2 regions of the Dactylosporangium sp. NBC_01737 genome follow, and region 2 is predicted to be linked to the other one. Evidence: riboswitches for the same ligand, from Rfam matches in the RefSeq annotation. Region 2 holds a riboswitch; the other holds the start of a gene.
What was found. Region 2 has a riboswitch for cyclic di-AMP ahead of OHA72_RS07805 (C40 family peptidase). Riboswitches for the same ligand answer to the same signal wherever they lie in the genome.

Region 1 (5,812 bases), 1.4 Mb from region 2:
CTCGACGTTCTGGAAGGTGCGGGCCACGCCCAGCTTGGCGACCTTGTCCGGGCGCAGTCCGGTGAGCTCGAGCTCGTCGAGCATCACCCTGCCTTTCTGCGGCCGGTACACACCGGAGATCACATTGAAGATCGACGTCTTCCCGGCCCCGTTGGGGCCGATGACGGCGAACAGCTCGTCCTTGGCGACGGTGAACGAGACACCGTCGATGGCTTTGACGCCGGCAAAGCTGAGCCGGACGTCTTCGAAACGCAGCACGGCGACTCCCGAAGGGGTTGTTGCGGCTCTATGACAGCCAGCGTTTGCGACGCTTGTAGTGCTTGACGTCGCGGAAGGACCGCTCGGCCCGTCCGAGGTAGAACTCGCGGATGTCGTCGTCGGCGAGCAGTTCGGCGGCGGGTTTGTCGAGCACGACCTTGCCCGTCTCCAGCACGTATCCGTGCTCGGCGATGGACAGCGCCATGGTCGCGTTCTGCTCGACCAGCAGCACGCCGGTGCCGGCCCGGTTGATCTGCACGATCAGGTCGCGGACCTGCTCGACCAGGCGCGGCGCGAGGCCGAGGCTGGGCTCGTCGAGCAGCAGGTACGCCGGGTCGGACATCAGGGCCCGCCCCATCGCCAGCATCTGCTGCTCGCCGCCGGAGAGGTATCCGGCGATGCTGCCGCGCCGCTGGGCGAGGACGGGGAAGAGGCTGTACATGCGGTCCATCGCCTCGGCCCGTCCTTTCGGGCGGGTGTGGGCGCCGAGCCGCAGGTTCTCCTCGACGGTCAGCTCGGCGAACGTTCTTCGCCCCTCCATCACCTGCGACACGCCGCGGCGGACCACGGCGGCCGGCCGGAGCCGGTGGATGGGCTTGTCGTCGAGCGTGACGGCGCCCTTGGTGATGGCGCCGTCGTGCACGCCCAGCAGGCCCGACAGGGCCCGCAGCAGCGTGGTCTTGCCCGCACCGTTCGCGCCGAGCAGCGCGACGATGCGTCCGGGTGGCACCTGCAGGCTGACGCCGCGCAGCACCAACATCACGTCGTCGTAGACGACCTCGAGGTTCTGGACACGCAACATGGGGGTGACGCTCCTCCGGGGGTGTTCGGAGTGGGCGAACTATGTGCATCGTCGGTGAATAAAGTTACGTGTATTTAACCGGGTATCAGAGCAGAATCAAGCCCCAATTGTGTGTCCGTCAACACCATCTTCTGTGGCGCATCACCGTCCGATGTGGACCGACAACTCGCCGTGATTCGGACTTTTAGGGTAATAGATATAGAACGACACGCGTGGGTTTCGCTTCGCTGGTGATCACGTTAAGTTAGGTCCGGCCTGCCCGGCAGTCCGTCGCCCACCCCGGGCGGCGCCGTGCAAGCGCCGCCGAGTCGAGCGCCCATGGCGCTGTCGAGCCGGGGACCCAGGTTCCTTGGGGTGAATCCGCGAAGCCGCGGTAGGGCGCACTCTTCCCGCCCGAACCCGTCAGCTAACCCGGTAGGCGGTCGGTGAATGAAGGGTCATCCCTTGTCCGCTGGACACCGCGCCAAGCGGTCACTGCTGCGTTCCCTGATCATCGGGGCCGTCGCGCTGGCCGTCGTGGCGCCTGCGAGCGTCGCCAAGGCCGATCCCACAGCTGCCGAGATCCAAGCCCAGCTCGAGAAGGCGGGCGACGAGCTCGAAGTCACGATCGAGGCCTACAACAAGATCAATGAAACGCTTGCCGCCACTCAGGCGGAGGCCGCCACCGTCCAGGCGAAGATCCAGCCCCTCGCGGACAGCATGGCCGCGGCCAACTCCGACGTCGACGTCATCGCCATCGCCGCGTTCAAGGGCTCAGGCAACATGGTGAGCCTCAACGTCATGCTCAGCGCGCAGTCGTCGGACACGCTGATCGACCAGCTCACCACGCTGCGGCAGATCAGCAAGCACCAGCAGCGCGCGATCGCCGAGTATTCGGAGGCCAAGTCGAAGCTGGACGACGAGAAGAAGAAGATCGACGACACGCTCGCCGCGGAGAACGCGCAGAAGGCCGAGCTGGAGACCAAGAAGAAGAAGATCGAGGGCGACGTCAAGAAGCTCGACGCCCTCAAGCGGCGCGCCGCCGCGGCCGGCAGCACCGGATCGACCGGTGTGAAGGTGTCCCTCGGCGCCGAATGCACGAGCCCGGCGAACTCCGCCGTCGCGTTCGCCTGCGCCCAGCTCGGCGAGCCCTACAAGTGGGGCGCCGCCGGACCGGGCAGCTGGGACTGCTCGGGCCTCACCATGGGTGCCTGGAAGGCGGCCGGCATCACGCTGCCACACAACGCCAACGACCAGTGGCGCTCGAGCAGGGTCACGCACGTCTCGCGGTCCGCGCTCTCGCCGGGAGACCTGGCGTTCTTCGGAGGATCGTCGCCCAGCCACGTCGGCATCTACATCGGCAACGGCAAGATGATCCACGCACCGACCACGGGCCGCAACGTCGAGGTCGCCTCGGTCGACCGTTCCAACACGACCGGCTACGGGCGCCCTCACTAGGAACCCCTCGTCACGCGCCAGGAGGCCATGCCCGCAAGATGGGGCATGGCCTCCTGGGATCCCGAGCAGTACGCCCGCTTCGCCGACGAACGGGCCCGGCCCTTCCACGAGCTGGTCGCGCGCATCCCGACCACCTCCGCCGTGGCGGTCGTGGACCTCGGCTGCGGGCCCGGCACGCTGACCGCGACCCTCGCCGCGCGGTACCCGGACGCGGCTGTGCTCGGCATCGACTCCTCGCCGCAGATGCTCGCCGCCGCAGCGCCTTTGGCCGGCCCGCAGGTGTCCTTCCAGCTCGGCGACATCGCCGGGTGGCGGCCGCAGCGCGGGTCGGTCGACGTCATCGTCGCCAACGCGTCGCTGCAGTGGGTGCCCGATCACGCGGCGTTACTGCCGGTGCTGGCCGCGGCCCTCGACGACGGCGGGACGCTCGCCTTCCAGGTCCCGACCGGCGGCCCGATCCTCGACCCGGGCATCCTCGACCCCGGCGTCCTGGGTCCGCGCGGCGCGACGCCGGTGCAGGAGCCCGCCTGGTACGTGCGGACCCTCGCCGCGCTGGGCCTCACCGTGGACGCGTGGGAGACCACGTACTTCCACGTCCTGCCCGGCGACGACCCGGTCCTGGAGTGGTTCAGCGGCACCGGCCTGCGGCCCTACCTCGACGCGCTGTCCGGCGCGGAGCTCGACGACTTCCGCGCGCGGGTCGCCGCCCGGCTGCGCGAGCGCTACCCCCGCGAGCCGTTCGGCACGATCCTGCCGTTTCCGCGACTGTTCGTGGTGGCGCAACGATCTTAAGATCTCGCCCGTGACCCAATCTCGCAGCCGCCGCAGCTCGGTGAAGATCGTGCTGATCGTCCTTGCCGTCGTGGTCGTGCTGTGCTGCTGCGGCGGCGGCGCGGGTGCCTACTTCTTCTTCGACGACCGCACGAAGGCCGCCCGCGAGGCGACGTCGGCGTTCCTGTCCGACCTCGAGTCGGGTGACCTCGCCGCGGCCTACGAGCGGCTGTGCGACGACACCCGGGCCCGTTACGAACAGTCATCGTTCGAGGCGGCGGTCAACCGGCGCAAGCCGGTCTCGCACGACCTGCACTGGGGTGGCTGGTACGGCAACGACAACGGGCTCGAGACCGCCAGGATCACCGCCGATGTGACCTACTCCACCGGCCCGAAGGAGGCCCACGCCGTCCCGCTGCGCAAGGAGGCCGGCGCCTGGAAGGTTTGCGGCAACCCCTACTGACACGGAGCAGCCCCCGACCGGGAAGGTCAGGGGCTGCGGGTTGCTGTCGGTCAGGCCGCCTGCAGGCCTTCGGCGCGGGCCAGCTCGCGGAGCCGGCCGAGGGCCTGGATCTCCAGCTGGCGGATGCGCTCGCGGGACAGGGAGAACCGGCTCGCGACCTCGGTCAGCGAGTGCTCGCGACCGTCCTCCAGACCGTAGCGGGCGCGCATGATGCCCGCGGACCGGTCGTCGAGGTGGTTGAGCAGGCCCTCGATGCGCTGGCGCTCCAGGGCGGCGAGGACCACGTCCTCCGGCGACGGTGCGTCGGAGTCGGAGACCAGGTCGCCGAGGCTGGTGTCACCGTCGTCACCGACAGGGGTGTCGAGCGAGACGGTGTCCTGGGACCAGCGCTTGAGCTCGTGGACGCGCTCGACGGGGACGCCGAGGGCGACGGCGAGCTGCTCGGGCTCGGGGTCGTTGCCGAGCTCGCGGGTGAGCTGACGCGCGACGTTGCGCATCCGGTTGACGTCTTCGACGAGGTGGACGGGCAGCCGGACGGTGCGTTCCTGCTGCGCTATCGCCCGGCTGATCGCCTGGCGGATCCACCATGTCGCATACGTCGAGAATTTGTAGCCGCGCACGTAGTCGAACTTCTCGACGGCTCGGACCAGGCCGGTGTTGCCCTCCTGGATGAGGTCGAGCATCGGCATGCCGGACCGCACGTAGCGCCGCGCGATCGAGACCACGAGTCGCAGGTTGGCCCGGATGAACCGGTCCTTGGCACGCTCTCCCTCGTCGACGAGGCGCTGCAGCTCCGCGGCGCTCACGCCGTCGGGCAGCTCCGCCACGTCCAGCAGGTGCTCCGCGTAGAGACCAGCCTCGACCGCCTTGGAAAGCTCGACCTCAGAAGCGGCGTCGAGCAGCGGCGTGCGGGAGATCTCATGCAGGTAGACACCAACCAGGTCACGCTCTTCGGCACCTGTATCGGGTCGCATCTCCACTTTCACGTTCTCCACCTTCGGGCCCCTCCCCGTCCATCCTTCGCCTTCCCCGTTTCACCCTGCTAAAACGGGTGCCCCCCGGGTATGCCCCCTACACAACAGTCACCTGGCCTGCCGAATTCCACCCTCGCGGGCGATTCCGGTGACGACCCGTGAGAGTTGCACCACTTACCTAGACGACTCGGGAGCTGATCCGGTTCGCTTCGGTTCCAACAAGTGATACGTGGTATTCCTGCCCGTCAGACGCCTAAACTCGCTGTGAGTTCCCTGGGAACGGCACCGACTGGGACCGGGGTCACCGCTGTTCATCGGCAAGAGTCGCCCGCATGACAGGCAAATGCGCAGGTATCCGCAGGAATCGACCTTCGTATCGATCGCCGCCAGGCTGTCCGTCGTCTGTCGAAATGCTGACGGGCTCGTCACACCCCGCCTACTGAGCGTGCCATTCCCGCAACAGCGCGACTTCTTCCTCTTCCGTGAGACCAGTGATGTGGCGTGTGTCACTGAATGCGGCGAGCGTATCGGCGGCCGTTTCCCCGAGGGGCCGGGTGCGAAGTCCGGCGGCAAGGGACGGGGTGGTGTCGCGGGTGAGAAACCCGGCGTATTCGGGCAACGGCAGCCACAACGGCAGCGACCGCGGGCCGGACCAGGCCACGACGTCGTGGGCGGTGAGGAAGTCCTGTGAAACCCAGGTGAGCGTCCCGCCGCCACCGAGTCCGGCTTGCAGACCGGCATGGAACTCCCGGCGGGTGATGGGGGTGCCGATGCCGTCGAAGGTGCCGGTCAGGCTCTCCTCGGCGGCGCGCACGGTCCAGTCGGCCAGGTCGCGGACGTCCACGTACTGGACCCGCTCGCCGGGGTCGCCCGGGGCGAGGATCTCGCCGCCGCGGGCGTGGCGGGCCACCCAGTAGTCGAAGCGCCCGGTCGGGTCCTCCGGCCCGACGATCAGCCCGGCCCGGTTGACGAAGACGTCCGCGAAGGCCTCCCGCACCAGCTCCTCGCAGGTGACCTTGCACCGCCCGTACGCCTCGGGGCTGGCGGCCGGGTCGTCGAAGCCGGGTTCGGCGGCCGGGAGCACCGGCCCGGTCGCCACGGTCTGGT
Region 2 (3,741 bases):
GGCGCCCCGTTTCGCCGACTTCCGCGGTGCGCTGCTCGGCATAATGTCCGGTTATGCGTACGTGGCCCCGCCGGCGACGGCTCATGCTTCTTGTTGCGCTCGCATCGATGGTCGCGGCCGGCGGCTGGGCTCTGCACCGTGGCCCGTCCACCGACAGCACCGGTCTCGCCGAGGACGCGTCGCCGGCTTCTCCATCCGCCGGGGCCGCGTCCACTGCCGCCGCCGTGAGCGGGGCCGCGCCGCCCTCCTCCGCCGCCTCGGGTCAGCGTGCGCATCCGGCGGTGACCGTCCGGTACACCTTCGACGGCGGGATCACGGGTCAGGTCCTGGACGGCGGCGGGCGGCTCCCGCTCCGGGTCCGCAAGGCCGGCGGCGAGCTGTCGGCCGTCCCGCACGGCGGCGGACTCGCGGTGCGATTCCCCGAGCCATGTGAGCATTACGGTGCGGAGAGTTGTGCACGTGCCATCCTGCAGAGTGGCCCCGCGGATTTCCTCAATCCGGGACAGGGTGCGTTCACGTATGGCGCAAGTGTGCTCGTCGCACCCGATGAGACTTCCAAGGGCGCCAATGTCATCCAAAAAGGGTTCTCGGTTGGTGACAGTCAGTTCAAGTTGCAGGTGGATGGCGCCGCCGGGCACCCCAGTTGTGTGATTGTCGGCACTTCCGGACCTACCATTTACGTAGCACTCGCATCGCTGACCGTGGCTGACGGGCGGTGGCACCGGGTTGAGTGTTCACGCAGTGACGCGCTGCTCACGGTGGCTGTGGACGGCCAGCTCAAGGGCCGATCAACCATTCCTTCGTCACTGTCCATAGTGAACTCGGATCCACTCTGTATTGGCGGCAAGGGGACCAGCGCGAACAACGACCAGTTCGTCGGTGCAATTGATGATGTGTTCGTCACGAAGCCTGCGTGACTTTTCGGGCCAAATCAGACAACAATCGCGCACTGACTTGCCCCTTGGGAGCGCTCGCCATACCGTGATTTCCGGTCGTATGGATGTCCGCGCCCAGCACGGGTGCGCCAGACGGCACCGCCGAGTCGAAATTTGAACCGGGGACCCACCTGCGCCATCTGGGGTGAATCCGCGACGAGGTCGCGGTAGGACGAACTTCCCGTCCGAACCCGTCAGCTAACCCGGTAGGCGGCTGGAAGAAGGAGCATCTCCTCGGTGGAGACCCATACGAGGCGGCCTCAGCGTCTGGCGCGACTCCTCGTCGCCACGCTCGGCGGTCTGTCGCTCGCCGTCGGGATCACCGGTGCCGCACACGCGGAGCCGACCCCGGCCGAGCTCGAAGCGCAGATCGACAAGAAATGGAATGAAGTCGAGCCCATCATCGAGCAGCACAACCAGCTCAAGGGCGAGCTCAAGGCCAACCTGGCGAAGCAGGCGACGCTCAAGAACCAGATCGACCCGCTGCAGGCCCAGGTCGACACCGCGCTGCTGCGGGTGAGCGCGTTCTCGGTCCTGCAGTACAAGACCGGCCGCGTCTCCAGCTTCAACGCCCTGATGACCACCGGCTCGCCGGACACGTTCGCCGAGCAGCTGGTCATGCTCAACATGCTCGCCAAGGACGAAGCCGAGGGCATCAAGGACGTCCTGGACAGCAAGAAGGTCCTCGACGACCAGAAGAAGCCGCTCGACGAGCTGATCGCCAGCCAGAAGGCCGCCGAGGCCGAGATGGCGGCGAAAGAGACCACCATCAACGCCGAGATCAAGTCCCTCAATGAGCTGCGCACCAAGGTGTACGGGACCAGCGGCGCGACCGGCGAGCTGCGCCCCGTCGCCTGCCCGGTCGAATACTCCGGCGGCGACGCCGCGAAGGCCGCGCAGGTCGCCTGCCAGCAGATCAGCAAGAAGTACGTGTGGGCGGCTGAGGGCCCCAACACCTTCGACTGCTCCGGCCTGACGCTCTACGCCTGGAAGCAGGCCGGCCACACGCTGCGGCACTACACCAAGTGGCAGTACCAGGACACCAAACGCATCACCCGTGCCGAGCTGAAGGCCGGCGACCTGGTCTTCTTCTACAGCGATCTGCATCACGTCGGCATCTACGTCGGTGGCGGCTGGATGGTCCACGCACCGACCTCCGGCGACGTGGTCCGGATGAAGAAGATCGACAGTGGGCCGATCGCGGGCTACGGCCGGGTCGCTTAGCGCTTTTCCGGGAGGGCGGCCCGCTGGCGCGGGCCGCCCTTCTTCATGTCGTCGTCGGCCAGGTGCGCCAGTTCTGCCACGAGCGGCTCGCCGTCGGCCCGCGCTGGCCCTGATACCGGGAGCCGTACACGGCGGAACCATACGGATGCTCCGACGGCGACGACAGCCGGAAGATGCACAGCTGCCCGATCTTCATCCCCGGCCAGAGCATGATCGGCAGGTTGGCCACGTTGGACAGCTCCAGCGTCACGTGCCCGGAGAACCCCGGATCGATGAACCCCGCGGTCGAATGGGTGAGGAGCCCGAGCCGCCCCAGGCTGGACTTGCCCTCCAGCCGGCCGGCCAGCTGATCGCCGAGGCTGATCACCTCGAGCGTCGAGGCGAGCACGAACTCGCCCGGGTGCAGCACGAACGGTTGCCCGTCGTCGACCTCCACCATCGCGGTGAGATCGTCCTGCTGCGTGGCCGGATCGATGTGGGTGTACAGGTGGTTGTTGAAGACCCTGAACCACCGGTCGAGCCGCACGTCGATGCTGGACGGCTGAACCAGGTCCTTTTCGAACGGCTCCAGCCGCAACTGGCCGTCGGCGAGCTCTTTTGTCAGGTCACGGTCGGAGAGCAACACGTCCCTGACCCTATTACGCCGTTTGGTTCGCCTCATCGGCGGCGGCCGCGGTCGCCTCGTTGACCTTGATCAGGACCCGCGCGGCGGCGGCAAGCTCCCCCTCGTCGAACTCGCCGAACGCCGCCCGCATGTGCCGCCCCAGCGGCGTGAAGAACGCCTGCGCCAAGGCCCTTGCCGATGGCTGCATCACGAGGTGTACGCGACGCCGATCGGCCGTGTCGTGCCGCCGCTCGACGTGCCCGGCCCGCGTGAGCCGGTCGAGCAGCGCGGTCGTCGCCGCCGGGCTCAGCCGCAACTTCCGGGCCAATCCGCCCGGCGTGAGAGGCTGATGCTCCTCGGCCGCCCGCCAGATGTACGCCACCGCGTTGAGATCCGTCCGGTGCAGCCCGTGCGCCCGCGTGAACACCTCGACGAACCGGTCCGCCTCAAGGTTGAACGTCCGCAGCAGGTCGATCAGCTCGTCCGGGTCACCCACCAGGCTATTGTCCTCCATTCGAGGAATCACACACTTCTCGAACACGTGTACGAGTAACTTGGAGGCATGGCGACGTGGGCAGAATTCTCCGCGGCCGAGCCCCTCCTGGCGACGGCCATCCGCACCCTGATCTGCCAGTACGGCCCCGGCATGGGCTACCTGGCCACCATCCGCCCCGACGGAGGACCCCGCGTCCACCCCGTGATGCCCGTCATCACCGAAACGGGCCTCTACTGCTTCATCCTGCCCTCCCCGAAACGCCACGACCTCGACCGCGACGGCCGCTACGCGCTGCACAGCTTCCCCGCCGAGGACACCTCCGACGAGGCCTACGTCTCAGGCCGCGCCACCCCCGTCATGGATCCCCTGCTCGTGGCCGAACTCGCCCTCCAGATGCGAGCCGCCCAACGCGTCGACTGGAAGCTCTACGCCCTCACCGTCGAGGTGGCCCTGATCGTCCAACGCGACTCCCCACTCACGTC

Region 1: another riboswitch for cyclic di-AMP. It lies ahead of OHA72_RS02010 (C40 family peptidase); the one in region 2 lies ahead of OHA72_RS07805 (C40 family peptidase).

What each region holds. Positions count from the first base shown of each region.
Region 1 is NZ_CP109153.1:433,205-439,016, forward strand. It holds gene OHA72_RS02000 (ABC transporter ATP-binding protein) at 1-258, opposite strand, end outside; gene OHA72_RS02005 (ABC transporter ATP-binding protein) at 287-1,060, opposite strand; cyclic di-AMP (ydaO/yuaA leader) riboswitch at 1,352-1,497, shown strand; gene OHA72_RS02010 (C40 family peptidase) at 1,505-2,497, shown strand; gene OHA72_RS02015 (methyltransferase domain-containing protein) at 2,543-3,289, shown strand; gene OHA72_RS02020 (Rv0361 family membrane protein) at 3,300-3,731, shown strand; gene OHA72_RS02025 (sigma-70 family RNA polymerase sigma factor) at 3,782-4,705, opposite strand; gene OHA72_RS02030 (NAD-dependent epimerase/dehydratase family protein) at 5,142-5,812, opposite strand, start outside.
Region 2 is NZ_CP109153.1:1,801,161-1,804,901, reverse strand. It holds gene OHA72_RS07810 (LamG-like jellyroll fold domain-containing protein) at 84-917, shown strand; cyclic di-AMP (ydaO/yuaA leader) riboswitch at 1,026-1,164, shown strand; gene OHA72_RS07805 (C40 family peptidase) at 1,173-2,159, shown strand; gene dcd (dCTP deaminase) at 2,203-2,784, opposite strand; gene OHA72_RS07795 (MarR family winged helix-turn-helix transcriptional regulator) at 2,798-3,304, opposite strand; gene OHA72_RS07790 (pyridoxamine 5'-phosphate oxidase family protein) at 3,326-3,741, shown strand, end outside.